DNA from 4 places in the Paenibacillus sp. NPDC058367 genome. Region 1 is predicted to be linked to each of the others. Evidence: predicted binding sites of a transcription regulator. Region 1 holds the regulator's gene; each other region holds the start of a gene.
The links. The regulator Rex, encoded in region 1, represses fermentation and respiration genes when NADH is low (regulators of the CRP and FNR family bind a similar motif). The targets are predictions, from matches to a motif close to TTGTGAAATATTTCACAA.

Region 1 (8,312 bases):
CCTTTCAGGTATCTATACTTTTGTATTGTACCTTGTCTGTCGCAAAAATTTATAAAGCCCGACATATAATGATATCTTAGCATGCCTGAAAAGTAAAAAAAAATAACCAGCATAAATATTTATGCTGGTAAAAGGACGCTGTCACGAAATTGACATCGAAATTGCTCTCCAGAGAGTACTTCTTCCTTCATTAAAATGTCAAGAGAGTAATCAAATACATTTCGTTGCTTTTCAAGGTGCTCACGAGTGCGCGTCATCAGCTCATCCAATATCTTACTATTTTCCTTCATAAGCTCTTCAGTGGTAACCATTTCCAGCTTAGCAATACCCAGCGAAGTTAAACCTGACTTCATCATCGTTTCCACAATATTCAGCGCCTGATCGAAATCACCGCGTGAACCTGTGCTTCGTCCACCATAATACATTTCTTCAGCAGCTGCTCCACCAAGTGCAATCATAATCTGATCTTCGAGATAATCTTTGGTGTACAAATACTGCTCTTGCTGAGGATTATGTCGCACATAACCAAGGGCTTGCCCACGCGGAGTCAGCGTAACCTGACTAACGCTTCCGGGACGAAGGAGCTCTGCCATGATGGCATGTCCCAATTCATGAATGGCGACTCTCTTTTTCTCTTCGTGATTTGTTTCTCTATCCGTTTTTTCACCCATCATTACCTTGTCAATCGCCATCGACAGATGCCGCTGCTCAACTTTCGTCAAGTCCTCACGCATCATATAAATCGCAGCCTCATTCATGACACTTTCAAGCTGAGCACCGGAAAAGCCATAGGCTTCTTCAGCAATTTTGTCGAGACTCACATCTGGATGAAGAGGTTTATTCTTCGCATGCAATTCCAGAATCGATTTGCGGCCCTTTTTGTCAGGCATGTCCACTTGAATATGACGGTCGAAGCGTCCAGGACGTAGCAATGCCGAATCAAGCATTTCTTTCCGGTTTGTTGCAGCTACCAGTAGAATACGCGGTGTTTCGTTATTATAAATACCATCCATCTCAGTCAACAGCTGATTTAAGGTCTGATCATATTCACGCTGCTGTCCGCCTTCACGTTTACCGCCAATTACGTCAATTTCATCAATAAAAATAATGGCACTCTGTTTATTTTCCTTAACAGCACGGTTACGAGCATCCTTGAACAAATCGCGGATCCGGCCGGCCCCGACACCTACATACATTTCTACAAATTCACTGCCTGATGCAGCCACGAATACAGAGTTTGTATAATGCGCAGCTGCTCTGGCCATAAGGGTCTTACCTGTTCCTGGAGGGCCAGTGAGTAGAATCCCTTTCAAAGGGCGAATCCCAAATTTACTGATCTCCTCATGCCGGATCAAAAAATCAAGTGCCTCACGAAGCTCTTGCTTCGCATTATCTTGCCCACCTATTTCTTCAAAAGTGAGCTTTGAAGGTCCTTCCTTCTTGCGTTTCTTTCCAGCACCAGCGTTCACTGTAAGCCCACCACGCAAATGAGCAATTATAAGTAGTGCAGTGAGCATCCCAGCTGCTATAACAATCGGGAATATATTAATACCTAAAAAAGCCATGAAAATAAACAGTACAGGAATAAATCCGAGTAAAATTTCTTTAAGGTACTTAGGCATTATTCCATACCCCCAAGGTCGCAGGTTTTCGCGGCAAAATAATAAATTTGCTTTCTTTTCCATTACTCAAGCTTACGTACACATTGTTGTCGTCGATATCAGTAGATGCTATCACATCTTTAAATTCCGTATTTTGCTGTTTCAATCTATCAAGTTCTGTAGGTATAATCGTATATTTACGGCTCTCCATGGCTTCAGCTACAGAGAACATCGCTTTATCCCAGTAATCATCCAATAGTTCACTTGAATTTTGCTCCACATCGAGTTTAAGTTTACGTCCTTCAATCACTGATTTTCCTTCTTTGGATACATACGATACTAGATCACGTAAATTCGTGCCCGGCTGCAAATCAAGTTTCAAAGTGACCTCATCGCGGTTAATACTAATATGTGAAGTATTTACTCCCTCAAATCCGGTTACAATCTTTTGGAGCGGTTCCTGTAAAGCAAACTGACGATATAAAAAGAATCCTCCGAATAATAGCATAGCCGACAGTAGAGACGTTATCAGTACAGGTACAAGACGTAATTTCAAGAAACGTCCTCCTCTCAAAGATGAAAAAATGTAAACAGAATGATCCAAAGTCATAGCTGCTAAGAGCTCACCAGAGCCTGACGTTCTACTAACACTGTTCTAATTACAAACAGTAGTATATCACAGGTGTATATACTATATTGAAAAAAAGTGTGAAGATATTTAAAATTTTATTTTTTAATTCTTTCCATTTTATTTAATTTATTGATTTAATTCGACAAAAAAAGGGCTGTTACTCTTAAAATAACAGACCTTTTTTCGTATGAATCTTTAAATCCCAATATATAAATCCACTCTTATAGTATATCACAGTTCGTGTACTAATAGTATATCAAATAATATGTCATTTTAAAAAACAAGCGAACCATAAATGGTCCGCTTGTTTCTCTTATAATGCCTTTGTTTAATTTAGCGGCTAGGTAAACTGTAACCTTCACCCATTCGAGCCCCATCCGAGAACCGATAAAATTGATAATAATATCGACCGCTTTGTTTATAAAAAAGCTGCCAAGCATACTCCCCGTTATATACTCCTGGCAACAACCGCTCAATGCTGATGTCCGGAAGATCGGCTTTTATAAGGCTACGCATTTTCGCTTCAGAGGTCCCTTTACTTAGTTCTTCAGCATATACTGCGTCGGTTCCTTCAGCAAACTTCCCGTCTACAGTAAAACGTACCCAAACCATCAACTCGGTCCCGGCTTCATTCTTCCCTGTTAAGACCCAGTACACCGCATTTTCATCCCACACGGATTTCTGCGCTTTGGTTACCTCTGTCAGACCAGCACTGGTTTTAGCGACATCCTTAGCGATATCTCGCTCGTTCCATTGATCTTTCATAATATAAGCATAGAACTGGATAAGTCCAAACAGAAGGAGCAGAATCAGAACTGACCCCAGGAGGATCCATTTTTTCCTTTTCTTCAAGGTACAGCTCCCTTTCTAGTAATATATCTTTTTTGATTATATAACACACCTGTGTGTTTATCCAAAGTTTCATATCCAATTCAATGATCTAATTATCAGAAACACAAAAGGCTGTAACTTTGCAATCGCAGAAAGTCACAGCCTTTCAGTTATTCGTTATGATCTTAGACTACCGTTTAAGCAGTCCATCAAATGATTCTTGCGCCTTACGACGGATTGCTTCCTCATCTAGCGTTACACATTCTCCATGTTTTACAACCTGTTTACCATTCACCCATACATGCTCAACATCCTTGGCACTGGCAGAGTATACAGCATGAGACAACAGATCTGTGTGTGGTAGCAAATGCGGCTGGTCTATATCAATCGCGATAAAGTCCGCTTTCATGCCAACAGCGAGTCTACCCACATCATTTAAAAAGATAGACTTTGCGCCATACTCTGTAGCTATACGCAGCGCTTCCGGAGCTGGAACAGCCGTCGGATCACCACTTACACCTTTATGGATGAGGGCTGCAAGACGCATCTCTTCAAACATATCCAGGTTATTATTGCTTGCCGCACCATCTGTACCCAGTGATACCTTCACACCAGCCTTTAGAAGATCCGTAACCCGAGCCACTCCACTAGCCAGTTTCAGATTACTTCCTGGGTTATGAGACACGCCTACATCATGACGAGCCAGTATCTCGATCTCTTCATCATTCAAATGAACGCCATGTGCAACAATAGACGGACGTGTGAACATTCCAAGCTTCTCTAAATGCGCTACAGGCCGAAGTCCGTAATCCACCACATTCTGCTCCACTTCGCGTTTGGTCTCGGACATATGGGTATGCATCGGTAAATCCAAATCATGTGCCGCTTGAACAAACTTAACAAAGAAGTCCGGTGGGCAAGTATATGGGGCGTGTGGCGAGATCATCGTCGTAATTCTACCATCAGCCTTACCATGCCAATTTCGTGCAAAAGAAATCGCTTCCGCAAGCTTGTGATTTTGTACTTCCTCTGGGCATAATCCGATTACGCCTCTCATCAGTACAGAACGAATGCCTGATAATTCGACTACCTCTGCTACTCGATCCATATGATCATACATATCCAAGAAGGTTGTAGTACCACCTTTTAGCATTTCCAGTACCGACAAGGAGGTTCCCCAGTATACATCTTCTCCAGTGAATTTCGCTTCCATCGGCCACATCTTCTCTTGAAGCCACACCTGAAGTGCTAAATCATCTCCATAACCACGAAGCAATGACATTGCCGCATGGCCATGTGTGTTTACCAGACCTGGCATAAACAGCAGACGACTGCCATCAACAACTTGCACATCATCTTCCATTAAAGGCTCTTCTTTTCCTATGTAAGTGATCAAATCATCTTCAATAGTCATATATCCATTCAGAACCGGCTCATCCGTTCCCGGAATAAGAAAACGCCCGCCCTTAATAATCGTTTTACTGCTCTTCATTTCCGGTTTCTTCCTTTCCGTCTTTCAAATAATAAGCAAGGCTTTGCAAATCCGTTGTAAAATCGGCAGCATGAACCCGGATATTCGATGGTGTTTTTAGAATCACTGGTGCAAAATTCAAAATCGCCTCAATGCCAGACTCAATGAGAATATCTGCTACATTCTGCGCTTCTGAATCAGGCACAGTAATGATCCCAATTCGAATACCTTGCTCACGAACCGTCTGTCCAAGCTCCTCCATCGGTTGAACGGTAAGAGAGTTGATTTTCCGCCCTACCTTAGGTGCATAGGAGTCAAATATAGCGGTAATCTTCATAGTATCTTTCAGATAAGCATTGTAATTAGATAATGCATGTCCAAGGTTACCGGCACCTACTAAAGCCACATTCAATTGTTGATCCAGCTTCAGAATATGACGGATTTTTTCAATAAGATAAGTTACGTCATACCCGATACCTTTTCTACCAAAGTCTCCAAAATAAGCTAAATCTTTACGAATTTGAGCAGGATTCAAATCAAGTTTTTGTCCTAGTTCTTGTGAGGAAACGGTTAATATTTCACGTTTCTGGAGATCATTCAAGAAACGCAAGTACACAGGAAGTCTGCGAACAACGGCTTCTGATATTTTATCCGATTTCATAATTTACCTCCTAATTTAAGTGATATTCTGTTCAAATCCTATCGAAATATCTGCACCTCGTCTCAAGGAAGAGCGGTATTCTTATACCGCCCTTCCTTGTAGAGAGATTAATAAGATCGATGACGTTCTTTTCAAGAAACGCCTCCGTCTTCCAACCACTCCGCTATACGAGGAACCATTTGATCCGTAAGCATATGCTCCATTTTCGGGCCAGGCAACGAATAGAGGAAATACTTCCCATAGTGAGATTCGATCACCCTTGTGTCATACACAATAACAATACCCCGATCTTGCGCTGTCCGTACCAGCCTCCCAAATCCTTGCTTGAAGCGAATAACCGCCTGAGGAACAGACAACTTCATGAACGGATTCTTTTTCTGGGCTTGTAATAACTCAGACTTCGCTTCCGCTAGGGGGTGGTTTGGCGGTTGAAATGGGAGTCTCACGATGGCCAAGCATGTTAATGCTTCACCTGGAATATCTACACCCTCCCAAAAGCTGCTTGTTCCTAACAGTACAGAAGCTGCACTGTCCTGAAAACGGCGGATCAGCTTGCTACGACTGCCCCCCTCCACGCCTTGACCTAACACCGTGATCTCTTGTGAGGCTAGAGCCTCTTTCAGAGGATCGTAAACCTGGCGTAGCATCTTGTAAGAAGTAAACAGGACAAGCATCCGCCCACGTGTTGTAATAGCTGCTTCTGCTAGTGACTGTACGAGTGTATCGACAAATCGGGCATCGCCTACACTCCCCTTCACACTTGGGAAATCCCGCGGAATAACTAACAGCGCCTGCTCCCGATACTTAAAGGGAGAAGGCAGGAGTGATGTCATCAGACGCCCCTCTTCCGCAGCTTCATTAAGTCCGAGATTATCAATCATAAACTGGAAAGATTTATCCACAGAGAGTGTCGCCGAAGTTAGTACGATACTTTTCTTCTTGTCGAAAAACAGCTCCTTAAGCTGAGTACTAACATCAACAGGAACGGCATACAGCTGTAGCGATTTACTGCGATAATTTCCATTCGCCTCCAGCCAATATACTACATTCTCATCATTTAATCCCATAAAAAACCGTACTTGCTCACGTATAGAAGCTAAATCCTTAAATAAGCCGCTAATATCGGTAACTAGGCTATCTGAGGAAGATTGACCTTCTTGATCTCGCATCTCATTAAGCATTTTATCACCTTTACGGATAATTTCGCTTAATGTCAGATTCATAGTATTCTCTAAAGCAACCAATTCATCCCAATCTTTCGGTTTACGGGTAGGAAGTAGCCGCATGACTAACTGGCCGGCTTCTCCCGCCGCTGCATCGCTGCGTTCCGGCAAGAGGCTGAATAGTTTATCACTAAGCAGATCCCAGGTTTCTTTTACGGTAAGAAGGTCCGGATAGATTCTATCGATCACTCCGCTCCATTCAGAAGCTTCCTCACTGCCTGATGACTGAAGCATTTGGCGAAGTGTAGGAAGTTGGCCATTTCGACTATCCTTATAAAGACGCGATAGTGTATGTGCCACCGTGAAATGCTTCATATGCATGCCTAAATGCTTGCCAGCCACGTCCTCCAGATGATGGGCTTCATCTATTACAAGATGTTCATAAGCCGGAAGTAGTTGATGCCCAGCCTTAACATCTGCGAAAAGCTTAGAGTGGTTCGTAATGACCACGTCTGCAATACCAGCTTCATGCTTAGCCCGATGATAATAACACTTACGGAACCAAGGACACGAGCGACCCAGACAAGAATCGGTATCGCTTGCCACCGTCTCCCAAAAATCTCCGCCACGTCCACTTAGATTAAGCTCTTCGTCATCTCCTGATTCACTTTGTGTCAGCCAAACGATCATCTGAGCCGCAGTAAGCGCATCTTCCCTCGGACTTATAAAGTCTTTTTTATTAATTTTATGTTCGAACTTACGAAGACACAAATAATGCCCTCTGCCCTTAAAAATTGCAGCTTTAAATGGAAAAGGAACTACCTGCGTTAACAAAGGAATATCACGCTCACGCAATTGATCCTGCAGATTAATAGTATGAGTGCTGACCATGACTTTTTCATTAGTGCGTACGCTTTGGTATATGGCAGGCAATAAATAACCAAGGGATTTACCGGTTCCTGTCCCTGCTTCGATCAATAGATGCTTGTCTTCGGCAAGTGCCGTCATCACCTCATTGATCATAATATCCTGAGCTTCTCGGCTTTCATACTGTGGCAAAGTTTCCTTAAGTCGTTTCGTTACTTCATCCATATAATCTGTAAAAGATAAATTGTGTAGTGGATTCTCAGCATGCTCGTCTCGAGGTGGAGCTAATTCGTTCCAGTCTCCTACAGCAAGCGCTAATTGACGATAGAAAGTCAGATCACCTTCGGGCTGAAGCGTCTCCGCTTCCCGTTCACGCAGCAGACCATCAAAATACCAACCCAGATCACTATCCTCTTCCGTAAACAGCTCACAGAGTCTCTGAATCGTCAGCAGAGGCAAATCGTAGAGCTCCTCCAGACATTTCAGCAATACAAGAGCAGTTGCGAGTGCATCACTGTCTGCCTGATGCGGACGATCGTGCGTCACTCCAAAATGTGCACTAACTGATCCTAGTTGATAGGATGTGAGGGAAGGAAAGCAGATTTTCAGAAAATCAATCGTATCTAAAATCCGCCCTTGAAATGGTAAATACCCACATCGGTCTAAAGCATTTTGCAAAAAATGGAAGTCAAATGCGACATTATGCCCTACAAGCACAACATCATCCAAGAGTGGGACAAGCTCCATCATCATCTCATCCAGCTCAGGTGCATCCTTTACATCATCATCGGTAATCCCCGTTAGACCAGTTATAAAAGGAGGTATCGGCGTTCCGGGCTTGACGTAGGAACCATATACCCGGGAGATGGACCGGTCTTCTTCTATAATTGCAAGGCCAACCTGGATAATTTCACCCACGGATTGGGTTCCCGTTGTTTCAAAATCAAGCACGGCAAATTTCATTATAATTCTATTCCCTTTCAATTGAGACTCTTAATCAGCATAACAGAAGTTGCGAAAAAAGGCGATGCACACCACTGGTTCAGGGGATGCATCGCTTGAATGAAAATGCGGAATAATAAACCGT
Region 2 (8,312 bases), on a different contig from region 1:
TTAATCAAAGTAATACGTGACTCTTTATCAACGGCAATGACTCCCTCCCTAACTGACTGTAGCATGGAGTTACGCTCTTCCAAAAGCTTAGCAATAGCGGCCGGTTCCATGCCAAACATCATTTTTTTGATAACACGTGCCAGCAGAAATGCTCCCGCAGCCCCTATTAGACTGCCTATAAGCAATCCCCAATAAAGGATTCCCACGTTCTCTCTTATGGCAAGTCTGATGTTTCCCAGTGATATCCCTACTGCCACCGCTCCTAATTGTTTCCCACTTGCAGAGAAGACAGGTGAAAACGCTCTTACAGATGGGCCCAAAGAACCCTCGGCTTCCGAAATGCTTTCCTGCCCCTGCAAGACTGCGGCTTCGTCGCCACCGATAAAATGCTTACCAATTTTGTCCTTGTCCGGATGGGAATATCGGATCGCATTCATATCCATGACCACAACAAATTCCACATTGTTCAACAATCGGATTTCCTCAGTGTAGCTTTGCAATTCAGACGAGCTGCGTGATTTGTTTAACGCTTCAATAATTAGAGGGTTACGCGATAACGTACGGGAAATGATCACAGCCTTTTGTTCCAACGAGGATTTTGTTTGTGAGGAAACCTTTATACTAAATAGCACATAGACCACTAGCAGCATTATGATAAGAACTGCACCAATCATCAAAGTAATTGTTGTTTGCAGCCGAAGTGTATGTTTGCCAATTTTCATCAGCTGTCCCTCCGGAAATTTTTCTTCATTCTAACGTATACGTGCAAGGCTGGCTATGACCTTATACGCTACACCTTTATAATAAAACAACAAACGCATGGCTAAGATGAGCCCAAGCGTTTGTTTGCCTAGCCGAAAAGAGGCAGGGGGATAACTTATTGTGCTTTTACGAATTCAGCGGATTTTATACCCGTTTGGCGGCCGAAAATAATGATTTCCGCAACAGAGTTACCGCCGATCCGGTTTTGACCATGCAAGCCTCCGGTAACTTCGCCTGCTGCAAAAAGGCCTGGAATCGGTTGTCCGTCTTTATTTAAAACTTCTGTGTTGGTGTTGATTTTCACGCCTCCCATCGTGTAGTGAATTCCCGGGCCGATTTTAATTGCATAATATGGCGCGCCGGACAAGTCATTGTCCATTCCGGTTGTTCTGCCGAAGTCGGCATCCTGTTTATTCGTCACCGCGCTGTTCCAGGTCTCTAGTGCAGTTTTCAACTGATCTGCCGGTACGTCCATTTTTGTTGCCAAAGCCTCGATCGAATCTCCTTCGATAACGAAGCCCATTTTTTCATATTGTTCAATCGCTTTAGCGCGAGATTTTACGCCGGAATCAAATACAAGAAACGCAGACTTCTCAGGAAGCTTATTGATTGCAGCGGTGACATTATCTCTTGTATCCAGTTCGTTTGTGAAACGTTTGCCTACACTTGAAACCAGGATCGCTCCTTCCCCACGAACAGCCTCCCCAATGAGATAGGATTTTTCCTGCTGCACAGTCGGGTGAACTTGGATTTGATCCATATCGACTGTGGTACCGCCGAGCTTCTCAATCATCTTGATACCGTCACCGGTGCTGCCCGGCTGGTTGGTGGTAACGTACCCCTCCAAATCAGATCTGACTCCTGAAATCATGTCTAAATTGGCGCCGAAACCGCCGGTTGTCACCACGACAGCAGACGCTGTAATCGTTTTCTCTTCCGTTTGGTCAAAGATAACTTTGACGCCATTGACCTTACCGTCTTTTTCGGTAATTTCCTTGACATTGGCGTTCACAAAAAGGGGAATGCCTTGTTCTTGTACGTTTTTCACCAAGCCTTTGACAAGGTATTGTCCTACTGCAGAGCCATCTTCAGGACGGTGTGTGCGTTTTTCTTTCATCCCGCCTGTAATCGTGATATTATTCAATCTAATCCCGATAGAATCCAGCCAATCAATCGCACTTGCGGAATTGTCTACGAAGAAACGAAGCATCTCTTTATCGTTCGTATCATGGCCACCTTTTAAGGACTCTTCATAAAACAGATCATTGCTGTCTTCAATGCCTTGCTCTTTTTGAAATTTCGTTTCAGAAGCATTCATTCCCGAAGATGATTTTGTTGTATTTCCGCCGGCAACCGGCATTTTTTCAAAAATAACCGGGTTCATACCTTTTGCTCTCGCCTCAAGTGCAGCAGACATTCCGGCACCGCCTGCACCAATAATGATGATGTCATATTTATCTTTTAGTTGATCGTACGGTGTATAGCTAGCTTTGGATGCTCCCGAAACGGCTTCAGTTTCCTTTGTCTCGTTGATCTTGCTGGTGTTCTTGTTCCCGTTTCCATTGCTGCTGTTGCTGTTGCCACATCCTGTGATAACAAGCATGACTGAGAGAACGAGAATAAGAGCAGTGGTTACTTTTTTATTCATGTTATAGCTTTGCCCCCTTGTGAATATTTTTACAATCAGCTTAACGGCAAAGGCCCTGCTCTTGAAAGTTTATGTAACTAAAAAAAACGTTTTGTAACTAAATTAATCACTGCAATGTGTACGAAAGACCACCGGTTAGGGGCATGGCTCAAAAAAAGAAGAGCCTTTAGGCTCTCCTTCGTTTACAAGATCGCTTTCATCCGATTGTTTCTTGGATTATGCTCTACTTCCGCAAGACCCAATTCTTCGAGCAACGGTGGGATATACATTCCGAATCGCCCCCGAAGTCCCTTCTTTAATCCATACCAACCGCCAACAGGGTTTTCAGGTGAACGCCCCCATGCTTCAACGGTACCTTCTTTTGCTGGTTTTTGCTCATCAGCACTTCCTAACTCCATCCAATCACCATTTTGTACAAGCATGGCGTGCAGATCTTCAATACAGCGATAGTCATAATGCAAAACCGTTTTCCCTACAGTGCAAACTATAATTTCTTTACCGTCTTTTTGGACCTTGTACATTTCATACTCGGATGTTTGCGGTGGTGTCTTTAATTTCCAAGGATTTTCCTTGGTTCCTGTAGCTGTCGACATATTTTCAACTCCCAAAGTAACTCACAAAATTAGTAAGTTCTAATCATATTATTATATTTGCATCACCTTACTATACTTCATTCCCTTTATTCATCCTACTCGTATAAGGAAGCTGGCACTATTATTCCAAGCTATTCAACTCCACCACATCTCCGCTAGTAGCCTTCAAAGCATAATTACAATCTAACTTCCCGCACAGCACATACTTCTTCTGCTCAGGATCATACACATAGACGGGTGTTAATTCGAACCATCCCTTGAGCTTGTCATAAGCTTCGTCATGGCTCACAGCAATTTCCCCTTCGCTCTTGAACTCATCAAACATATCGAGCATTGGCTTGTTATCCATATAATTTATAACCTTATAATTCTGCACATCGATGAACAGGAGGATCTTACGCTGGAATATACGATTACTTGGCGCCTTCATCCTCAGTGTTGCCTGAATATGTCCTCTTTCCCGTTGTAAAGTCTTCAGTATCCATTGTCCGGATTCATCTGGATAGAGCTGGCTTAAACCAGCTTCGACTGCGGCTATACATTCGGCTTGTTCTGCGTCTGTGATAGGAAATGAGTCCGGATGCGGCTCACTAGCTATTGCCTGCTCAATGGTAACAACCTCAAGTAGACGTATCTCCGTCCTTTCGAACGGCTCCAGCTCCGTATTCTGTTGCTCCCAATGGATTACTTGATCAATATTCAGTCGTGCTCTCGTACCTGATATAAACTCAAATGGGATGGTGGTTGTTCCGTCATTTGTAATGTAGATTTCTTCTATCCCATAGATCGACAGGAGTTGCTTCGTCTCGTACACCGGATATTCTATAAGCTGTAGTTGTTTCCTCGCCTGTGGCTCTATCGTTTGAAGTGTGAGAGTATAGTTCTCTTTATGCACAAGGGAGCTGGAAGGAAACTGGCCATATACACTGTAAAAAACAAGCCTGCCTTCCGCATCGAAGCGAAGCTCGATCCGTCCACCAGGAGTGACTGGTATGCTACCTATTTTTTCAATAAAATGATATTCTCCAATCTGTTCCTTCTCTAAGTGAAATTGTTTACCGTATACAATCCTTGCCTCATCTTCAATCCACCGGATGACTCCGTTAAAATCTATATCTTGGAATGGTGTCCCATTCGCATAAGATATCCCGCCAACAAAAATCACACTTTTATAGTTGCGGGATTGTAGGTCAATCGTGATGACGGCAGTTCCTTCCGGATTGTAATCGCCCTTCCATTCCTTCATATGTGCAGGAAACCATTCCATACTAAGAAAATAGTTGGTCTCTCCCAGTATCGTAACGTCGCGATAAATTTCATGAGAGTGTAAGTAGTAGTTGTCCAATCCATATTTTTGCTGTGTAGCATCAAGCAGTTCTTTGATTCGAATATCCATCATAGTGCACCCCATAAAATTGATGCCTACATCATACCATTACTTAGCGTTGATTACGAAGCGCAGCAGCGAATATTGGAGTCGATTGTTACTTATTAAATAGTAAAATCTTCTGAATATACTACATGCTCATACAATGGGCTTTGGTGATGTTCAGAAAATGATCAGTAGCTTGGGTTTTAATAATGCAGAGTGTAATAATATTTTGCACAACCTTCACCAGAATTCTATACGTGAATAATAACTAAAAATTTTTAATGGAGGTAAATCATCATGAATGACATCATCGATGGAAATGCGGCATTAATACAATTTTTCCCACTTCCAGCGCATCTTTATAGTAAGGATATTGCTTGTATTGCAACTGTTGCTTATGCAGAAGAGCAGGGACCAAATTTAACGGGCCTCATAAATGCTCTATACTGCAAGGGATATATAAACCTTGATCACCTACTAAATTCCACATGGAAAAAACTATACCAAGTTCCGAGGTTGGGACACAAAAGACTGATGCTTCTACTTCGTTTACTAGAACGAATTTCTGCAGATCCCAAGACCATAGAAAACCATACCATTGTCCCTCGTGTTACAATGCAGAGTAAAAAGGATATGAAAGAATTAACTTTAAAGAGGATTATAAAAAAGTATAACGAAACATCTGTGGTGGTATTAACTGAAGCTACCGAAAAAGAAGCTCGTATAAAGAAAATTAAAGATAGACTCCGTGAAATGGGGTTGATTATATAACAATATCCCGCCAATAATCACTGATGGGAATCTTTTTTATGATCGATTTGGCTTGTGTGCCTGGATTACCTACCAACGAAATGCAATATACTTGCATGAAAAAACTCAAGCGGCATTACGCTTGAGTTTTTAAGATGTATTACAAATTGTTAATAATTTTTTTAAGCTCTTTTGCCGGTACTCCTGCAACGACAGTATTCGCTGGAACATCTTTAGTGACAACTGCTCCTGCCGCAACAACAGAGTTATCTCCAATCGTCACCCCGGGCAGTATGGTAGCGTTTGACCCAATCCATACATTGTCTCCAATGATAACTGGAGAGGGATAGGTTACATTTCTCGTTTCTAAAGGTAACCCATGATTAAGAGTAGCAATCGTGACATTCATACCAATCATTGTACCGTCCCCTATATTAATTCCACCTCTATCTTGGAAGGAACAGCCTATGTTGAAAAACACATTCTTCCCTACAGTGATATTTTTCCCAAAATCTGTATAAAACGGCGGAAAACACATAAACGACGAATCAACTTTATTGCCTGTAAGTTCACTAAAAATCTCCACTATTTCTTCTTTTGAATGATAGGATGTATTCAATTCCATGGTGATCTTTTGAGCTTGATAACTGCATTGAGTTAATAATCCATACAATTCTTTATCCTCACCCGAAATTGAATTTCCCTTCTTACAAAAATCAATAAATTCTTTCATCTCCATTTTTAAAAATCACCAGCCCAATTTAATTATACTTCTGATAATTCGATTCATATGTTAGCGACCTTGTTCACATCCCTTTTCATTCACATCATAAGTTGATATGATTCAAATGACTAATACTTATACCAAATACACTCTTATGCCTTTTAAGCATAGATATAATAAGGAGACTGTTATGGAAATTCGTGTATTACGCTATTTTATTGCTGTAGCGAATGAAGAGAATATATCGGCTGCTTCAAAACAGCTGCATTTGTCCCAACCTACATTATCAAGACAATTAAAAGACCTTGAAATGGAATTAGGAGCAACTTTATTTGAAAGAGGTAATCGGAAAATTACTTTAACAGATGAAGGGAAGTACTTATTTAAAAAAGCGAAGGAAATCGTTGAGCTAGTAGATAAAACCGAAGCCAGTTTTAAAGAATCGAAAGAACTGATTAGCGGAGAAATTCACATTGGTGGTGGTGAAACAGAAGCTATGAATTTCATTGCCAAAGCATCAAAAGAATTACTTGAACATTATCCAAGTATTCAATTTGATTTATACAGTGGTAATGCTGACGATATTACTAGTAGGTTAGACAGTGGATTATTAGACTTTGGCATTGTCATAGAACCCACAGATAAACAAAAATATGATTATATAAAATTACCTGCTACTGATGTTTGGGGTGTTTTAATGCGCAAAGATAGTCCTCTAGCGTACAAGCAGTTCATCCAGCCAATAGATTTAATAAATAAACCACTGTTAATTTCACGTCAAACTGCTGTCAGTAACGAATTCACAGGATGGTTTGGAGCGAATATCGAGGATCTCAATATTGTCGCAACTTATAATCTACTTTACAATGCTGCCCGAATGGTAGAAGAAAATATTGGATATGCATTGTGCTTGGATAAACTTATTAATACATCAGGAGATAGCAAGCTTTGCTTTAAACCTTTAAACCCCAAATTAGAGGCTAATTTAAATATTATCTGGAAAAAACATCAAGTGTTTTCTAATGCAGCAAATAAATTTTTAGCTCAGCTACGAAACAATATAAAAATATACAATTCATAACTGTAGACAATAACCCTGAAAAAGCGATCCCCCCAGTCGTAACGTGTGTTTGTATGTTAGCTTATCTTCAAAACGCAAGAAAAGCCCAAGCTTTTTTCTCAGCTTGAGCTTAGTCTTACAATATTAAATGTTGTGCCCTAACCAATGACACACAGCACTCCATATGTCTCAAGTGTTAAGCACCCATATTAACCTACGACAACGCCAACATCGCATTCATATCTTCCTCGGCAGTTGTAATCAGCTTCAATCCAAAGAGCTCTACCAACACATCCAACACCCCATCCGAGATAAACTCAGGCGGTTTCGGTCCGATGCGAATATCCTGAATGCCAAGACTGAACAAACCAAGCAGAATGGCTACTGCTTTCTGCTCAAACCAAGACAGCACGATACTGACAGGTAGCTCGTTCACCGTACAATCAAATGCCTCAGCCAGAGCTAAAGCAATCTTCACCGTAGAACCAGAATTATTACATTGCCCAAGGTCAATATAACGCGGAATGCCTGTGTCTCCAACAGTTCCATAATCTACGTCATTAAAGCGGAATTTTCCGCAAGAAGTGGTTAAAATGACGGTATCGTTCGGTAAGGAGGTCGCCAACTCGCGGTAATAATTCCCACCTTTACCTGGCGCGTCACAGCCTGCAATGACGAAAAACCGGCGGATATGCCCATCTTTGACAGCTTGAATGATCTCTGGTGCCAGCCCGATTACTGTTTCATGATGATATCCTGTCGTAAGTACCAGATCTGACTCTACATCAGCCGCAGGTAATGACAACGCACGATTAATCAGTGGGGAGAAATCGTCATTCGTGATTTTCGCTACACCTTCCAGCCCTGCTACTTCATATGAGAAAAAGCGGTCTGCATACGTACCCTTAATCGGCATCACACAGTTTGTAGTTGCAAGAATCGCACCAGGAAACTGCTCGAAAAGTCTGCGTTGATCGTACCAAGCTTTGCCGATGTTGCCTTTCAGATGTTTATACTTCTTGAGCGCAGGATAGCCATGGGCAGGTAGCATTTCCGAGTGGGTATAGATGTTGATGCCCTTTCCTTCCGTCTGCTGCAGCAATTCCTCGAGTGCATACAGGTTATGCCCTGTCACCACAATACATTGACCTTCAATTTTATTCTGGCTGACTGTGATTGGTTGTGGAATCCCGAAGCGGTCCGTATGCGCACGATCCAGCAGATCCATGACGCGAACCGCCGCATCTCCAACCTTTATCGCCATTTCCAAATGCTCCTGCGTATTAAAGTTGGAATTGGTCAAGGTCATGTACAAAGCTTCGTGGGTAATACGATCCACTTCAGGATCGCTATATCCTAGCTGCCGAGCATGTGTTGCATAAGCTGCAATTCCTTTTAAGGCA
Region 3 (8,312 bases), on a different contig from region 1:
GCCGGTGCATAATTCGCATTATTGCCTTCGGTCGACGAAGCTTCTACCGTTTTATTCTGCGCCAAATTGCCTATGAGGTAATAGATGCTTTCCTTCAGCGTATTGTACGCCTCATCTTTTATCGTACCCGCCTTCTTGAATTCATCCAGCTTTGCGTTAAAGCCTTTGAGATACTTGGTGACTTGCGCTGCATCGTTCCCTTCATAGCGCTTCATCATTTCCAAATAGTTGTTCAAAGAACGCACCGTTGCAGAATTCGTAAATTGCTTCGCTTTTTCGAAGCGGTCGACTAACGCTTTCATACCAGATGCATTTGTCGTTGCTTCGATAACATATGACTTAGTCACCATATGCCCCGCCGTAACGGTAATGTTAAGCTCATGCTTGCCAAGCTTGCCTGCAAGCGAAATAACGGTACCCGCTGTATAAGGCTTGCCGTCATACGTCGCCGTCACTTTCGTCAGACCATCATCCGTTCTAAGTTTCCATGTAAAGGATACGGATTCTGAATCGGGCAGCTTCATCCCGCTCTGGAACGGCTTGCCGTTCATCTGCACGTCTACCTCGGAAGGCGGAGCCTCGTTGACCTGATACGTTCCTTTAACAAATTGATACAGCCAGTCGTAAAGAACGCGTGTCGCTGGATCTTTACTTACCGCGGTGTTATAGACTGCATTGTTGCCTTGGTAATACGATTTGAAGCCATCCTTCATAAGCCCTGTCTTCGCACCGCTGTTCAAGTAATCGATATACCGCTCGCGGAACACGCCGTCCGTCAGCATCCGATCATCGAACTCGAGTTCATTGGACATGCCATACTGCTTCGCCAGATTCGCAGAATCCTCCAAGCGTTCGATATCCGTCGGCTCGAAGAAGTAATTCGGTTGGATCGTCACCGCATCGAAGCCGACATCCTTCCACATGAACGCTTTATAAGCGAAGAAGTGCGGAATCCAGAAGAACTTCAGGTCCTTGCCGCTAATTTCCATGTCATGCAGGGTGCTGCTCACGGAACGGATCAGATCCGGTCCGGATTGGCTTGTGCTGATTTGCTCTTCGAACCAGTACATACCTACAAGCTCGAGGTTAGCGTAACCTTTTGCTTCCCATCTCGATTTGACTTGCTGCAGCCACCATTGAACTGCTTTTTCACGGTTCGCAAGGGCTTTCTCTTTGCCAACGGAATCATTGAAGTTCAGCGATTCTCCACCTTGTTCAACAGCTCCGAAATTAGTGATCGATTCACCTGGATCCGGAATCATGAGGACAACCTTTTCCTTCACGCCAGACTCGTTCAGCGCATCGGATACTTCCTTAGCCGCTGCGTTTAACGCATCCATATCGCCGCCTACCGCAAAGGTCTTATCCAGATACCATTTCCAATCTTCCAGATAAGCCCGCCCGCCGAAATCACGACCTGGATTTGGAGAGTTAATGCCAAGATACAGGACGCCGTCGAAGAGTCGATCCTTAATCTTGCCGTCCTTATCGACATAACTAATGTTCGGAATGATCCGTTCTTTCGTCCAGATGCCTAAGTCATTCGCATATTGCCCGTTATACAAAAGTCCAAGATGCTCGATACCCGCTGTCGCTTCGCCTGCCGCCAAGAATTTCGGCGTATGCATTGGAACAGTTATGGCTCCGGCAACTTTGCCGTCTTCACCGAGGATTTCAATCTCATCCACGAAGGTCATTGCACGCGTATGCATTGTGAATGTCACTTTCACGTACCGAGCATACGCGATTTTCGCATCTGGGCCGACCGCTTTAATGCCGTCCTTGCTGCCGTCCCACACATAGGTCTCCGTGTATTTGCCGTCATTCCACAGCTTCTGCGTGGCATTGTCTTTGAGCAGTCCCCAGTTCACTTTGTCATCGGAGACGTACATCGATACCGTGAGTGGCACGAGTACATTGTTCGTTGGCCAATCTTCGAGGAAATTGGCTTTAATACCCGTGAGTGATTTCTTCGCCCCCAAATCAAACACAACTTCGCGTGTCTTACCCAAATGATGTCCAACCCATGCTACGTCGGATCTATTGCTTGCCCCATATATACCATCCGTAAGTGTGTTGCCTTCATCCGGATAGGAAGCTTCCGGCTCTTGCGACCACTCATAAGATAAGCCCGCTGCAAGATTGTGATATACCGCCCCATACACTGACGCAATAACACCCTCCGTACCTGCTCCGGGTAGGTCTGATGGATTCGTCACCTCGACCGGATCGGCTTCGCCCGGCGGGTTCGCTGGTGTCTGTTCCTCTGTCTGTGTAGGCGGCAGCGCCTCTTCCGCTTGCGCGATCGGCATCATCGTTACGATCATGATCGCAACCATGACGAGAGCTACCCATTTTCTACTCCTCTTCATATCGTACGAACTCCCTTCTGATTCTTGAGTCAAGAAACATCAATCTCCTAAATGGTATGCGCTTCCATTTCAGCTTACCTCGATGCTCTTTCCTCCCTTCCGAGATTCCGACACGTCACAGAAGCTTATAACATATGTCAATGTCCTTATAGTAACATTATGAAAAGTGGCCTTTCTTTCAAATAGATAATTAATGACATCGGGTATACACTTGTTGACATGAAGGCCTTCACGTCGCATTTTTATAGGTATAAAGATAGCGCTTACCTCCTTAGGTCCTACCTATTTTCTAGCAATGTCCTCTAAGCAATCCGCCAAATAAAAAAACGCAACCCCCTCGAGGTTGCGTCGTGTTTATATATGGTGGCGCCTAATTGCTGCGGCGTTCTACTAACTTGATGCCCTATCCATAACCGAACGGATGCTTTTTGTACTCTAAGGGGCTTGAACCGACTCTATTTTTGAACACACGACTAAAATAGTACTGGCTCTTATACCCTACCTTCACGGCCAGATCCCCGATTTTGATATTCGGCATTACGTCATCCAGAATCTCCTTCGCCTTCGATATCCGAAGCTCGGTGACATAGTCAAGGAATGAAGCACCGATTTCTTGCTTCATACGCTTGCTAAGATAGGTTTGGTTGATATGAAATAGCGCTGCTACTCGAGTAATAGACAGCTCCGGATCCTGATAATGACTGTCAATATACTCGGTCACTTTTTGGATAAGCACTGTTCCATCCCCTGTATACCCGGGAAGCCCCAGCTCCTTATCCACCCTGCTTTCATGTGAATGCAAAGGATATTTTGCCTGAAGATGCTCATCAATCCGATGAAGCAGCTTGTTCAGATCACTCTTCGGCACAGGTTTCAATACATAATCGAATGCTTGCAGTTGCACGGCTTGACGCGCATATTCAAAGTTATCGTAGCCGCTGATGATGACAACCAGAACCGACGGACAGCGTTCGCGCAATATATTTATCAGATCGAGCCCATTCATATTCGGCATGTTGATGTCCACAAGACATACATGTGGTGGGGCTTCCTCCACCATATTCAATGCTTCGTTTGCACTTTTCGCTTCTCCTGCAACTTCAAAAAGATACGGACTCTCCTCAATGTATTGTCGCAAGCCTTTGCGAATGATCGTTTCATCATCGACGATGACAATCTTCCACATCTTCATTCCGCTCCCCTTCCAAAGGTATTCGAATGACCATAACGGTAATGCCATCTTCGCTCTTCACTGCAAGGCCATATGGCACCCCGTAAGCTAGTCGAATGCGATGGTTTACACTGTATAGCCCAAAACCTGTGGCAGAACGATCATATTTATCATCAAGAAGGGCTTGATTCATCTGTTCAAGCTTCTCTTCAGGAATCATAACCCCATTATTTTCAACCTTAATGACCAAATAATCGACCTGTTTATATGCTGTAATCGAAATTTTGCACTTTTGATCCCCAAGTGGCTTAATCCCGTGATAAATCGCATTTTCCACCAAAGGCTGCAGCATGAAGCGAACGACTTGGCACTGAGCAAGCTTTTCATCATATCGAAGCTCGTAGTCCAGAATCTCCTCATATCGCACACCTTGAATATGAAGATAACTCTCGACATGGTACAACTCCTGATCAAGCAGATTGTAGGGACTGCCTGTGCCAAGCCCTAATCGGAAATACGCGCTAAGCGCTTCCACCATCTCCACCACATTGTCTGCTCCATGTTCCGTTGCCATCCACTGGATCGTATCCAATGTGTTGTATAAAAAGTGCGGCTTGATCTGCTCATGAATCAGTCTGAGTTCCATCTCCTTTCGGTCCTGCTCCACAGCGTATAATTGAACAAGCATGTCATTGAAGCTTCGTCCAAGATCGCCGATCTCATCCGAGCGCGTAACATCTGCTCGTATGGTTTGGTTGCCGTTCTGCACATTTTCCATTACCTGACGAAGCAACTGAATTGGACGAATAATGGAAGAAGCAAGCAGCATCAGAAAGACGATAAACGCACTACCGATAAGAACGCCTACCAGCAATGCAGTCCGCTGGGTTTTGATCACCGCTAGCGATAGACTTGAATTCGGTACTTCGAGTACTAGCTTCCAGCCTTCCACATTTTGAATTGGAGCCTCAAATACACTCATGTTCTTCTTATCTGCTGCATCCTCCGTTCCATCTCCTTCAACCAGATCTCTGCAATCGATGATAAGCTGGCCTGACTGGTCATATAGCATTACATCTTGAGCAATCTCCTTCATCTTCTTGACGGAGACGGCTGCGGCAATATAAGCCACCTCATCATTCACCGATGGATTCACGCGATAGAGAATGACGACGATTTCAACTGCATTCGCTTTGGATACGATCGGATTGCTCACCACATAATTGGAATCTGAATTCAGCAGTTTTCGATAGTAGGGTCGGTTTAGTATCGAAAAAGGCTTGTCCCTTGCTGACCAGGAATTTCCGTGAATATCCACCACGCGTATGGATTCGTACTCTACTTGCTTCTTCGCCTCGAACTTATCGATCTCTTGCAGCAATTCATCTCGTGTCCACTGATGGTCCGAAGCTAGAGAAGCAAGCATGTCTATCTCTCCAATGCGCTGATTAAACCAATAATCGATCTGGTCGCTGCGTGCATTAACCACTTGCTGCGTTAAGTTCTTATTCAAAGGGACAACCGTATGGTTCATCTCCAAATATATTGTTACAAGCAATGCAACGAACAGCAGCAAGAAGCAGCCTCCTGCGATTAACGTAATTTTTAAGTGAATTGATCTCATTGTAATCATAGCCCTTCACAATATCCGTTTCTTACATGCCCGAAAAAGACAAAAAAACGCTAATCTGTGCAAATACATAATGCTGTACTAAATCTATAATAGGTCTTGTGCATATTTTCACATGAAATAACATTCATGTCTAGGCTAGAGATAAAGGATTTGCCTAGCAAATCTTCCTCTCCCTAATGTATGTAACCAATTCACAACAGAATGAAGGAGATATTATGCGAACTCACACGAAAAAGCTGTTATCTATTCTACTAGTTCTCAGTCTTATGTTCACGCTTGCTGCCTGCGGCGGTAAAGATGCAGCACCCGCTGCAGATGCAAACGGAGTTCAAGTCTTTGAAGGAGTTGGGCAAGGTAAACATGGCGATATTAAAGTACAAGTTTCCTTATTAGATAACAAGATCACTGACATTAAAGTAACAGAGCATAAGGAAAATGAAGTACTTGCAGAACCTGTTTATACGCAGCTCAAGCAAGATGTCATGGCAACTAACAGCGCAAAAGTTGATGCCGTTAGCGGATCTACGGTTACAAGCAAAGGATATCTCGAAGCCATTCAAGATGCAATTACGAAGTCTGGACTTACCCTTGTCGCTGGCGCTGCAGTCAGTGGAAGCAAAGACAAAGAAGAAGCCGAGCAAACCTATGATGTTGTCGTCATCGGTGCCGGGGGTGCTGGCTTTAGTGCGGCTATCGAAGCGAAGAGCGCTGGAGCTAATGTAGTTCTGCTCGAGAAAATGCCAGCTGTTGGCGGCAACACATTGATCTCCGGTGGTGAGATGAATGCGCCGGACAACTGGGTTGAACGTGCTCTTGGCATCACAGATGACACGGCTGAATTATTCTATAATGATACGATGAAAGGCGGAGACAACCTCGGGGATCCAAAGATGGTTCGTATTCTTGCCGACAATGCTCTAACATCTGCCGAATGGCTGCGCGATGATATCAAGGTAGAGTTCTTACCTGATCATCTGTTCCAATTTGGAGGCCATTCCAGAAAACGTGCGTTGATTCCTGTAGGTCATACAGGGGTTGAATTGATTACTAAGTTAAAAGCCAAAACAGACGCTGATCAAATCACGATCAAAACGAATATGAAAGCCGAAACCTTGCTGAAGGACGAAAGTGGCAAAGTAACCGGTGTAACTGCGACTTCGGGTACTGGCGACAAGATCACATTCCATGCGAACAAAGGCGTCATCATAGCTACCGGTGGTTTTGGATCCAATGTAGAGATGCGTAAAAAGTATAACCCTAAAATGGATGAAAAATATATGTCTACCGATTCACCAGGATCTACAGGTGACGGTATCGTTATGGCAGAAACGATTGGCGCCAAACTGACAAACATGGAGAGTATTCAAACGTATCCAATCTGTAATCCTGAGACAGGTGTTATTTCCCTGGTTGCAGACTCCCGCTTCGATGGTGCGATCCTGATTAACCAAGAAGGCAAGCGCTTCGTTGAGGAATTAGAACGTCGTGACGTTATTTCTAAAGCAATTCTTGCCCAAACGGGCGGATATACGTATCAATTATGGAATCAAGGCATTGAGGATATTGGTAAAACGATCGAAGTTCATCAGGACGAATACGATCAACTCGTTAAACAAGGCTTGCTCTTTAAAGCCGATACGATTGAAGAGGCGGCTGATTTCTTCAAAATTGACGTGAACACTTTGAAAGAAACGATTAATAAAGTAAATGATTATGCGAAAACAGGTAAAGACCTTGATTTCAAACATCGCGGTGGATTGAAATCTCTTGAAAAAGGCCCTTACTACATCGAAAAAGCTGTACCATCCGTTCACCATACAATGGGCGGCTTGGTGATCGACGAGAAGACTCGCGTATTGAATGAAAAAGGCGAAGTCATCCCTGGGCTGTTCGCTGCAGGTGAAGTAACAGGGGTCATTCATGGTGCAAACCGTCTTGGCGGTAATGCCATCGCTGATATCTTCACCTTCGGCCGGATTGCAGGTAAACAAGTTGTAGCAGAGTAATCTTATGTTTGTTTGTGTAAGTGCTCTATTAATAAGTTAGCCTTAAAAACGTGCAAGATAGTTTGTTGAGTGCAGGTTGACTGCTAACTTTCAAGCTGCACTCTATGACATAGCGAACCGCCCTGTAAGCAACATTGCGAACAGGGCGGTTTTTTTTGGTGGAGCCTAGGGGCTACGCTCGTCTAACTCCCTGCTCTTTTAACGTTCTCCGTAGTGGAATTAAAATTGCCCAATTATTTAGTGTCTACTTGACAAGGGTTTCTTCAAATTTCCTAGACACTGGAAAACTCAAGTAAGTAAAGGGGGTTGAATCACTGTTACATGTACACTTCCTAAAAAGTCGTCTCACGCCCCCTCCCCTTCAAAATCACCTCAAAGCCTTGCTACTCCTGGCTTTAACGCCATCCCTCCTTCATCCCTGATTCATCCTGAGTAATTAAAGTCGTCTTACGAATAAGAGAAAAATCGGGGGCAAATCGGAGGGAATAGCAGGGATCAGGGGAAAATAAATCGGAGGAAAATTGGAGAAAGACATTCAGGAAAAGATTTATAGAACAAGGGATTCAGTAATTTTTAGATCATCCCTCGTCCCTAAATTCCCCTCCCCTGACCTCCCCTACTCCAAAAGAACAGCCGAGGAAACAGGAGTGGATACCTGAGTTTCGCTCGGCTGGTGAGACGACTATTTAGGCTTTGTGATGACTTTAATTATGTTACACATTGGGGTTTTTAGTTTCACAGTAAACACCTAATAGCGATTCTTCTTTCGAATCATGATGCAGTTAAGCGAAATGTATCTAATCACAGAAAAAGGTTTGATTACACAATATCGATTATTTATATAAAATAAAGCCACTCCAATTATGCGAAGTGGCTCAATTGATTCACTTTATAAGTTTTTATTAATCCCAATCTAATTCCTTAACCATTTTTATAAATTTTGCGCCTTTAACTGGTTCAACCATATAAATATATCTCGCTAATCCGATTAAATACCCCTTATAATTAGCAATAGTGATGAGCCCGTGATATTTAAGATGCCCATTTACCCCGAATTTACGACAATAATAAATTTCTTTATTAAGCTTTCGAATATATTTTTGTGGAATCCTTACACCTTCCGCAGTAAC
Region 4 (8,312 bases), on a different contig from region 1:
TAGAAGATTACGGAGCAAGTCCTTTAAATGTCATTATACCGGGCAGCACCCTTGAGGATCTTTTAAAAATAATAAACGATGATAAGGGCAGCAGCATCCAAATCGAGATAGGTCAGAAACAAATCAGATTTATTTCTGATGGCTTGAGGGTTCAGTCTGCGCTACTTGAGGGCACTTATCCCTATGTCGATAATTTAATTCCACAGGTATATATATCCGAAATGATCGTTAAGACAGAGCGTTTGTTACGTGTGGTTGAACGTATTGCTATATTGGCTGGTGAAAGTGTAACGCTCGGTGTATATCCCTCCGGTATACTTCATTTAATATCCAGGACCGCCGATGTGGGTGAGGCAAAGGAGGAGATTCCATTGGAGTATCTAGAAGGTGAATATTTTCGAGTAGCTTTTAACGGGAAATATTTCAGAGACATCCTTCGGGCGATCGATAGTGAGACGCTTAGAATAAGGTTTGCTGGAAAAGAAAGACCACTGGTGATACAGCCTGTAGACATGACTTCGTCCACACTTTTTTTAATTACACCAATGAGGACGCAGGATGGAGGATAGGCATATGAGCTTGCTAAGAAGAGTTCTCTTTGCTGAAAAAATATTATATTAATTACTTGGAGGAATGATCTATGAATCTGTTTCAGATGGGATCAAAGCCGCTTGGGACCGAACGAATCACAGCATTTTTAGAGGATAATTATGTGAGTATCGGATATCCCGGAATAGGGGATTTGGAGAACATCAGTAAAGTGGAGCTCCGTGATCGGATGATTCATGCATACCAATACAGTGAGTTGGAGCTTACAGAACATATACAAGCCATTCAACTCTTCGTACATACGATGCAGGATGGCGATTATGTGCTGGTGTGTGATGGGGATTGGGTACATTTAGGTGATCTAGGCGATTATTTTTACAATGAATTATTTGACACGCCAGACATCGGTACATGCCATCGACGTGGTGTAACTTGGCTGAAAAGTCTTCCTATAACCGATCTAAACGCAGGGATAAAAGAGTTTCTTAGCAGTAGTGGAGTGGTCAAACAGTATAAGGGGCCGATGCCTAGTGCTCGTGTGGATCTGTGGATTACAGGTTCTTCTGATTCAGAGCAAGCGATGAGTAATCGAATGCATGTGGATGAAGAGACATTATCAATGGCGCTCGATATATTGAAGGAAGCTCTTGTTAGTGAGAACGCCGAACGACGGGAACGAGCAGCAATTGCACTTCTTCAGTATGCTAAGTAGTGAAGAAAGATTTAAGCTTCACATCCTTAGTAAAAAAGCGTTCCATCCGAACTTCAAATATCGGATGAAACGCTTTTGTTATATCTATCGATATCTTCCAATAACCCTCAGATAAATTCAACGAATTCATTGACCGGTTTACGATAACCACGTGGTCTGATTTTATGTTTCTTGTCTTTGCCGATAGTGATCAGCATAACCGGTACCATATGATCGGGTAGATTTAAAGTGGATTGAATCGCTTCCGGATCAAAGCCGATCATCGGGCAGGTATCCCAGCCTTTATCTTTGGCAATCAGCATGAAGTGCATGGCAGAGAGTGAAGCATTCCGAATAGCCTCATCTCTTTGGAAAGCATCATTTCCTTTGTATGCATTGTTAATCGTTTCTATCTCTGCATCATAATCCTCTTGACTCATAGCCCCTAAAGCTTTAAGTCCTCCGAAGATTTCTGGGGCTTTCAGATAAGCATTCTTATCCCCGAGTACCACTATTACCGCTGAGGCGGAGTGGATTTTATATTGACCGTAAGCCGCTTTACGAATCTCTTCTTTTAAATTCTCATTAGCAACCACTTTATAATTGGCATGTTGAAGATTATATGCAGATGGAGCCAATCTGGCGTAAGAGAACATTTCCTCTAGTTCATTCTGAGGGATCTTCACCCCTTCAACAAAATTCATAGCAGACCTGCGGGATTCAATCAAATCTGTAAAAGCGCTCATGAGTTATTCCTCCATATGTTATGTATTTGCTTGTTAATTATAAATAAGTGATATTTATAAATGAACTAACTATTAGTTACTAACTCAAAATAGCACAGTTAATTATATTCGTCAATGATTAAATTCACTACATTTACATTCAGCTCGCTAAGCACTTTGGAGTGCCGAAGAATAAATACTATGTTGTAAAATATTGGGATGTAAATTAGGATATTAGGATACGAAAAATTTAAATTGCTTTTATTAATGAAAGGGTGGGAATGTTGAACGATACTAGAGAACAGTTGATAAAAGACTTGCAAAGAATTGAAGAGAACGATTACGAGCTTAGAAGTGGGGAGCAATTAAGGGATTATGTGAAATTGATGCTTGAGTACATAGGAGATCCACAGCCGAAGCTACGAGATGACTTGATCTATTCCACCTTCTACAAATGGATTAACGAGAAACAATGGTTTAGTGATGCGGAGCTTCGTGAACTACTTTTGATTCTCCTTGACGAGCAGCGTTTGTTCTATCACGTTGGCAGCAAAGAAGATCAGGCTGTGTTCACAAGAACGTTTTCGGTACTGATCGTTGCGCTGATTCTTCAGCGGCATAGGGAACAGGCTTTTTTAGCAAGCGCAGAGTTTACAAATGTGAAGGAAGCGCTGATTAGATATTATGAGGAAGAACAGGATTTACGAGGATTTATGCCTGAAGAAGGCTGGGCTCATGCTGCAGCCCATGGCGCAGATGCCTTGGATGAACTGGTACTCTGCTCGGAGAGTGATGCTGCAATAAGGGAAGAGGTTTTGGCAGTCATCCAAAGGATGCTTTACAACGATCAGCACATATTTAGCGACGAAGAAGATGAACGGATCGCTACGATTGTAGCTACAATGATAGATCATCATTTACTTCCACAACAACTTATTGTCGACTGGATTCGCAACTTGGAGCAATGTGGGGGGTGGCCGAGAAGCCGTGGCCAGTACGTTGCTCGTGTGAACACCAAAAATTTCGTTCGTTCTCTGTATTTTAGATTGCTACCATTAAAGAACAATCCGGCAATGGTCGAGGTTTTATTGAAAGCGGAGATGAATTTGAATGAATTTACACAATAAGCATTTAATCATCTATACATGTATAAAAAATATCGAAAATTATGACTAATTTATTTTAATGTAATAAAAATCACAAAACTTTAGAAAAAATCAAAAACTTTGTGACATTTATAACTTGATAAGTGCTATAATAGAAATATGGCGTTATAAGTTTTTATTTTTTTATTACTATTAAGCAGCAAAGCTTATTTGCAGAGGAGATTCGGATATGTCAGAAACAATCACTCAAACACAACCTGAGCAAGAATCACCAAAATTAGCTGTCACTCAAGAACAAATGAATGTTCTAGAGCAGCTATTGAAGCCTGAAGTTCAGGAGTCGTTAACTGTCTTAGTGGAACAGTTGCCAAAATTAACAGAGCTTGTCGGCGTGCTCACAAAGTCATATGACTTTGTTCAAACTGTTGCTGCGGATGAAGTCTTGAAAAGTGATACGGTAAGTGCAATTAAAGAACTTGCTGAACCAGTGGTGCATTCGGCGAAGAATATGGCAGCTACAGTGATCGAAGCGCAAGATCGTGCGAATAAAAATACCGATGTGATCGGTGTATTTGGTCTTATGAAGATGATGAAAGATCCACAAGCACAGAAGCTTTTCCGTTTCGTAAATGCTTATCTTCAAGTTGCCGGCGAACGCAGTCAACAGAAATAATATTTTTTATATCTCATTCGTAAGGACGGAGGAAACATCATGTCTAAACATATTGTCATTCTAGGAGCAGGTTATGGTGGTCTACTAAGCGCCTTAACTGTACGCAAGTACCTGAAGAAGGACGAAGCTAAAATTACAGTCGTTAATCAATATCCTACACATCAAATTATTACAGAATTGCATCGTCTTGCAGCGGGTAGTGTTGCAGAAGGTGCTGTTGCTATGCCATTAGCTAAGCTTTTTGCAGGTAAAGATATCGACCTGAAAATTGCAAAGGTGAATTCTTTTTCTGTTGAAAACAAACAAATTACACTATCTGATGGTGTGACATTGTCCTACGATGCTTTAGTTGTGGGTCTTGGAAGCACTACGGCTTATTTTGGCATTCCAGGTCTTGAGCAATACAGTATGGTTTTGAAATCGGCAGCAGATGCTAACAGAATTCATCGTCATATTGATGAGCGTATCCGTGAATATGCGAAGTCTAAAAATCCAGCGGATGCAAGCATCCTAATCGGTGGCGGTGGCTTAACAGGTGTTGAACTTGTTGGTGAAATCGCTGATGTGTTGCCAACACTCACTAAGAAATATGGCGTGGATCCTAAAGAAATTAAACTGATGCTGGTTGAAGCAGGCCCTAAGATTTTACCAGTATTGCCAGATGCATTGATCGAACGCGCAGTGGCAAGCTTAGAAAAACGTGGTGTTCAATTCTTGACAGGACTACCTGTTACGAATGTAGCGGATAATGTCATTGACTTGAAAGATGGTCAAAAAATTATTGCTAACACCTTCGTATGGACTGGCGGCGTACAAGGAAATCCACTGATTGGTGAGTCCGGTCTTGAAGTGAACCGTGGTCGTGCAACGGTAAATGAATTCTTGCAATCCACATCACACAAAGACGTATTCGTTGCTGGTGACAGCGCCGTTGTCTTTGCCGAAGATGGTCGTCCATATCCACCAACTGCACAAATCGCTTGGCAAATGGGCGAATTGATCGGGTACAATCTTTATGCATACTTGAAGGATAAATCATTTGAATCCTTTAGTCCGATCAACTCAGGTACGCTTGCGAGCTTAGGTCGTAAAGACGGTGTAGCCATCGTTGGTGCTAGCTCAACTCCGCTAAAAGGATTGCCTGCAACCTTGATGAAGGAAGCAAGTAATATTCGTTACTTGTCCCACATTAAAGGATTGTTTAGCTTAGCTTATTAATTGTATTATTGGAAAACCTGCTCTAATTTGAGCAGGTTTTTTTGTTGATCTCTAGTGGTTTCTACCATGAATTGTTAATGATTGTCCTAGTACGTAGTATTCATTTTTGATATACTATATTGGCTAATATTAACAGGGGAAAATAGGGGAGGATTACGTGATGTTATTCCGACAAAACGATGTCATTCTGTTTCAAGGCGACAGTATAACGGATTGGGGTCGTAATTATGATGATGCTTCATCGCTTGGTGTAGGTTATGCATTGATGGTCGCCGCTCGTCTGGGGCATTTATATCCTGAGAAGAATCTTACGTTCTATAATCGTGGAATTAGCGGCAACCGTGCAGTAGATTTGCAGGAACGCTGGGAGAAGGATTGCCTGAATCTGAAGCCGACTTGGGTGTCCATATATATTGGGATAAATGACACTTGGCGCCGCTTTGATTCTGGTCAGGAAACAACGCCTGAACAATTTGAAGCTGCATATCGTGACCTGATCGAACGCACGCAGCATTCGCTGGCTGCTAATTTAGTCTTAATCGAGCCATTTGTGTTGCCTGTCCCAGAAGATCGTAGAACTTGGCGCCAGGATTTGGACCCTAAAATTCACATTGTTCGTGAATTGGCACGTGAATATGGTGCATTACTTGTTCCGTTGGATGGCCTGTTTGCTGCGGCATCCGTGAAAGCAGAGCCTGCTTATTGGGCTCCGGATGGAGTACATCCATCACCTGCGGGCCATGCACTTATTGCAGAGGCTTGGCTTAAGACGGTTAGCGCAATTCAAGCTTAATCGTCTGATCATATCACTACATATTTACTTGATTTTATAAGACTAGAACCACTCATTAAAGGAGCAGGTTATAGTCTTTTTTTTAAATATAAGAATTTATATGCTCCATGCTATAAATTATCCTTATATTTCTCGCTTAAACACTTGCCGTCCTTATAGGGAAGCCGAAGGCGTTTATGCTTGTAACGGTTCGGAAAGTCGATTTCTTTATATTTATGGACGCTGTTATAATTAGGTTATGTTTCTTTTCTTGGAGGTGGTTCGCATTAGGAAATTACTATGGGTTGTACCCTTGTTCTTGGTTGCTCTTTTAAGCGGGTGTAAGAATGAGGTGGGCTTCATCAATGCAAGGTGGATCGCCGGAGTGTCTTTAACTCCTGTAACAACTAGTGATCAGAACCAAGTTGATCGACCCGAACATTTTGAGACCCTAATACTGAAGGACTCCGCTCTGATTAAGGCGCTTTCGGAGGCTATGAACAAGAGCAATAAATTATCGGGGGAGCTGGATTGGGCCCCTGAATTTAAAATGGAACTTGTTTATGGTGATGGCTACTCGAAGGATTATTACATAGCAATAGGTGATGAACCCGGTTATAAAGGAGTATTTACTACAGCTGAGAATGGTGGTCAGGGCTACTCTATTCCGGTGAAAAACGCAGATCAAATAAGACAACTCATCTATGGAACAGCAGATCAGGCGAACATAGAACAGACGGAGTCGCTGGAGTCTTCTGTTAAGGTTACAGGGCCAGTAACGATATCACATAATGATCTCTATCCCTTAACTAATAGAACTGGATTCTTGAATCTGCAGCTTTTAGATGGAACCTACAGTGAGGATTGGACAATACCAGGTCCGTTGATGGGAAGGAATTGGAGTGGCAGATTTGGGCTTGTTCTTATCGATAATCAAGGGAGAACTTTGAATAGCTTTCCACTCAGTGAACATTTTGAGGATCCCATAATATTTAATGATTTTTTTCAAATTCAGTTTGAGGACTATAATGGCGACGGCGATCCGGATTTTACGATTGGTCAGTACGGATCCAGTAACGGTTACTACTACAAGCTATTTACGCTTAGAAAAAATAACGTTATAGAGGAATTAGGGATCAAACTCGGCTCTGATTTATTTATCAGCAGTCCAAAGGGGTATTCGATAAAGCTTGATAAAGTGGATGATCATAGCTTCAAGAGAAGTTATTACGATAATGTAGCGGGTAAACAGATGGAAGATATTTTTCAGTGGAATGGAAGTGCATTTCAGAAGTTAGACAAGTGATTCATACCAGAAGTGAGAGGGTTGTGTGATAGATGACGAGTGATACCATACAAGATTTAGAAGGGCTAAAAGCCATAGGGAAAGTAGTAGGACATACCATCGCCGAGATGAAAAAGAAAGTAACTCCAGGTATGACAACAGCGGAGCTTGATAAGATTGGAGCTGAAATTCTAGCGGAATTCGGTGCATCTTCAGCCCCAATGATAACGTATAATTTTCCAGGCAGCACCTGCATCAGTGTGAATGAAGAGGTTGCTCATGGGATTCCTGGTCCTAGAGTGATTAATGCTGGTGATTTGATCAATATTGATGTATCTGCTGAACTGAATGGTTATTATGGGGACGCCGGAGTTTCGTTTCAACTACCACCTTATAATGATGACATTCTTCGACTATGCCAGAGTGCAGAGGAAACTATGATGAGCGTGATCAATCATCTGAGAGCAGGGATGAAGGTCAATGAGATTGGCAGAATGATGGAACTCGAAGCTCGGAAACGCGGCTATAGAGTGGTACGTAATCTGTGCAGCCACGGGATTGGCAAATCACTCCATGAGAAGCCTTTTGAAATCTTACCTTTCTACAATCCAAGAGTGACTACAGTGTTAAAAGAGGGACAGGTGATTACGGTTGAACCCTTCCTTTCTACTGGAGCAGATTACGTGGAGCAGCAGTCGGATGGATGGACACTGAGTGTCGTAGACAATGGCCGGGTAGCACAGTTTGAACATACGATTATTGTGACTAAAGGTGAGCCTATTATCCTAACCAAGCCATAAAGAGGAGAGTGCGAAATTGAAAATCGCCTTTATACTTTTTGACGGGATTACGTTCTTAGATTTTGCGGGGTTCTATGATGTTATTTATCGATTGGGGCAATTTGAAATCGGCAAAAATTTGTCTTGGGATATATGTGCAGCGTCGGAGGAAGTGACGGATGAGTTAGGTTTCACAGTTAAAGCTGGAAAAGTGCTGCCAGAGCTTTCGGAGTATGACATGGTATTTGTACCTGGAGGGATGGGGACACGGAAACTTCGTTATGATGAAGGTTTTGTCTCGTGGATTGCTGGTGCTCACAATGTTCCTTATAAGGTATCTGTCTGCACAGGCTCACTGCTGCTTGGGGCTGCGGGGCTGCTAGGAGGGAAGAAAGCTACTACCCATCCATCTGCCTATGAATTACTAAAACCTTACTGTGAAGAAGTTGTGGAGACCCGTATTGTGCATGATGGTAATGTGATTACAGGTGGTGGAGTGTCCACTTCCATTGAT

Region 2: a site for Rex is predicted at 2,428-2,445, ahead of ACFWMP_RS11375 (flavocytochrome c). Genes of this name have one in related genera too.
Region 3: a site for Rex is predicted at 5,273-5,290, ahead of ACFWMP_RS29160 (flavocytochrome c). Genes of this name have one in related genera too.
Region 4: a site for Rex is predicted at 3,151-3,168, ahead of ACFWMP_RS03205 (helical membrane plugin domain-containing protein). Genes of this name have one in related genera too.

The regions. Positions count from the first base shown of each region.
Region 1 is NZ_JBHXIZ010000003.1:119,019-127,330, forward strand. It holds gene ACFWMP_RS17335 (AAA family ATPase) at 120-1,622, opposite strand; gene ACFWMP_RS17340 (hypothetical protein) at 1,615-2,157, opposite strand; gene ACFWMP_RS17345 (cell wall elongation regulator TseB-like domain-containing protein) at 2,566-3,084, opposite strand; gene ACFWMP_RS17350 (amidohydrolase) at 3,254-4,555, opposite strand; gene ACFWMP_RS17355 (redox-sensing transcriptional repressor Rex) at 4,542-5,195, opposite strand; gene dinG (ATP-dependent DNA helicase DinG) at 5,327-8,188, opposite strand.
Region 2 is NZ_JBHXIZ010000002.1:176,022-184,333, reverse strand. It holds gene dcuS (DcuS/MalK family sensor histidine kinase) at 1-722, opposite strand, end outside; gene ACFWMP_RS11375 (flavocytochrome c) at 878-2,410, opposite strand; gene ACFWMP_RS11370 (DUF6855 family protein) at 2,593-3,003, opposite strand; gene ACFWMP_RS11365 (hypothetical protein) at 3,125-4,402, opposite strand; gene ACFWMP_RS11360 (hypothetical protein) at 4,673-5,146, shown strand; gene ACFWMP_RS11355 (sugar O-acetyltransferase) at 5,286-5,864, opposite strand; gene ACFWMP_RS11350 (LysR family transcriptional regulator) at 6,040-6,930, shown strand; gene hcp (hydroxylamine reductase) at 7,124-8,312, opposite strand, start outside.
Region 3 is NZ_JBHXIZ010000009.1:42,974-51,285, reverse strand. It holds gene ACFWMP_RS29175 (DUF4855 domain-containing protein) at 1-2,372, opposite strand, end outside; gene ACFWMP_RS29170 (response regulator transcription factor) at 2,776-3,564, opposite strand; gene ACFWMP_RS29165 (sensor histidine kinase) at 3,533-5,119, opposite strand; gene ACFWMP_RS29160 (flavocytochrome c) at 5,353-7,182, shown strand; gene ACFWMP_RS29155 (reverse transcriptase family protein) at 8,085-8,312, opposite strand, start outside.
Region 4 is NZ_JBHXIZ010000001.1:683,223-691,534, reverse strand. It holds gene dnaN (DNA polymerase III subunit beta) at 1-569, shown strand, start outside; gene ACFWMP_RS03220 (hypothetical protein) at 641-1,261, shown strand; gene ACFWMP_RS03215 (nitroreductase family protein) at 1,369-1,986, opposite strand; gene ACFWMP_RS03210 (DUF2785 domain-containing protein) at 2,250-3,092, shown strand; gene ACFWMP_RS03205 (helical membrane plugin domain-containing protein) at 3,301-3,744, shown strand; gene ACFWMP_RS03200 (NAD(P)/FAD-dependent oxidoreductase) at 3,784-4,962, shown strand; gene ACFWMP_RS03195 (SGNH/GDSL hydrolase family protein) at 5,123-5,755, shown strand; gene ACFWMP_RS03190 (YhfM domain-containing protein) at 6,120-7,040, shown strand; gene map (type I methionyl aminopeptidase) at 7,073-7,819, shown strand; gene ACFWMP_RS03180 (DJ-1/PfpI family protein) at 7,836-8,312, shown strand, end outside.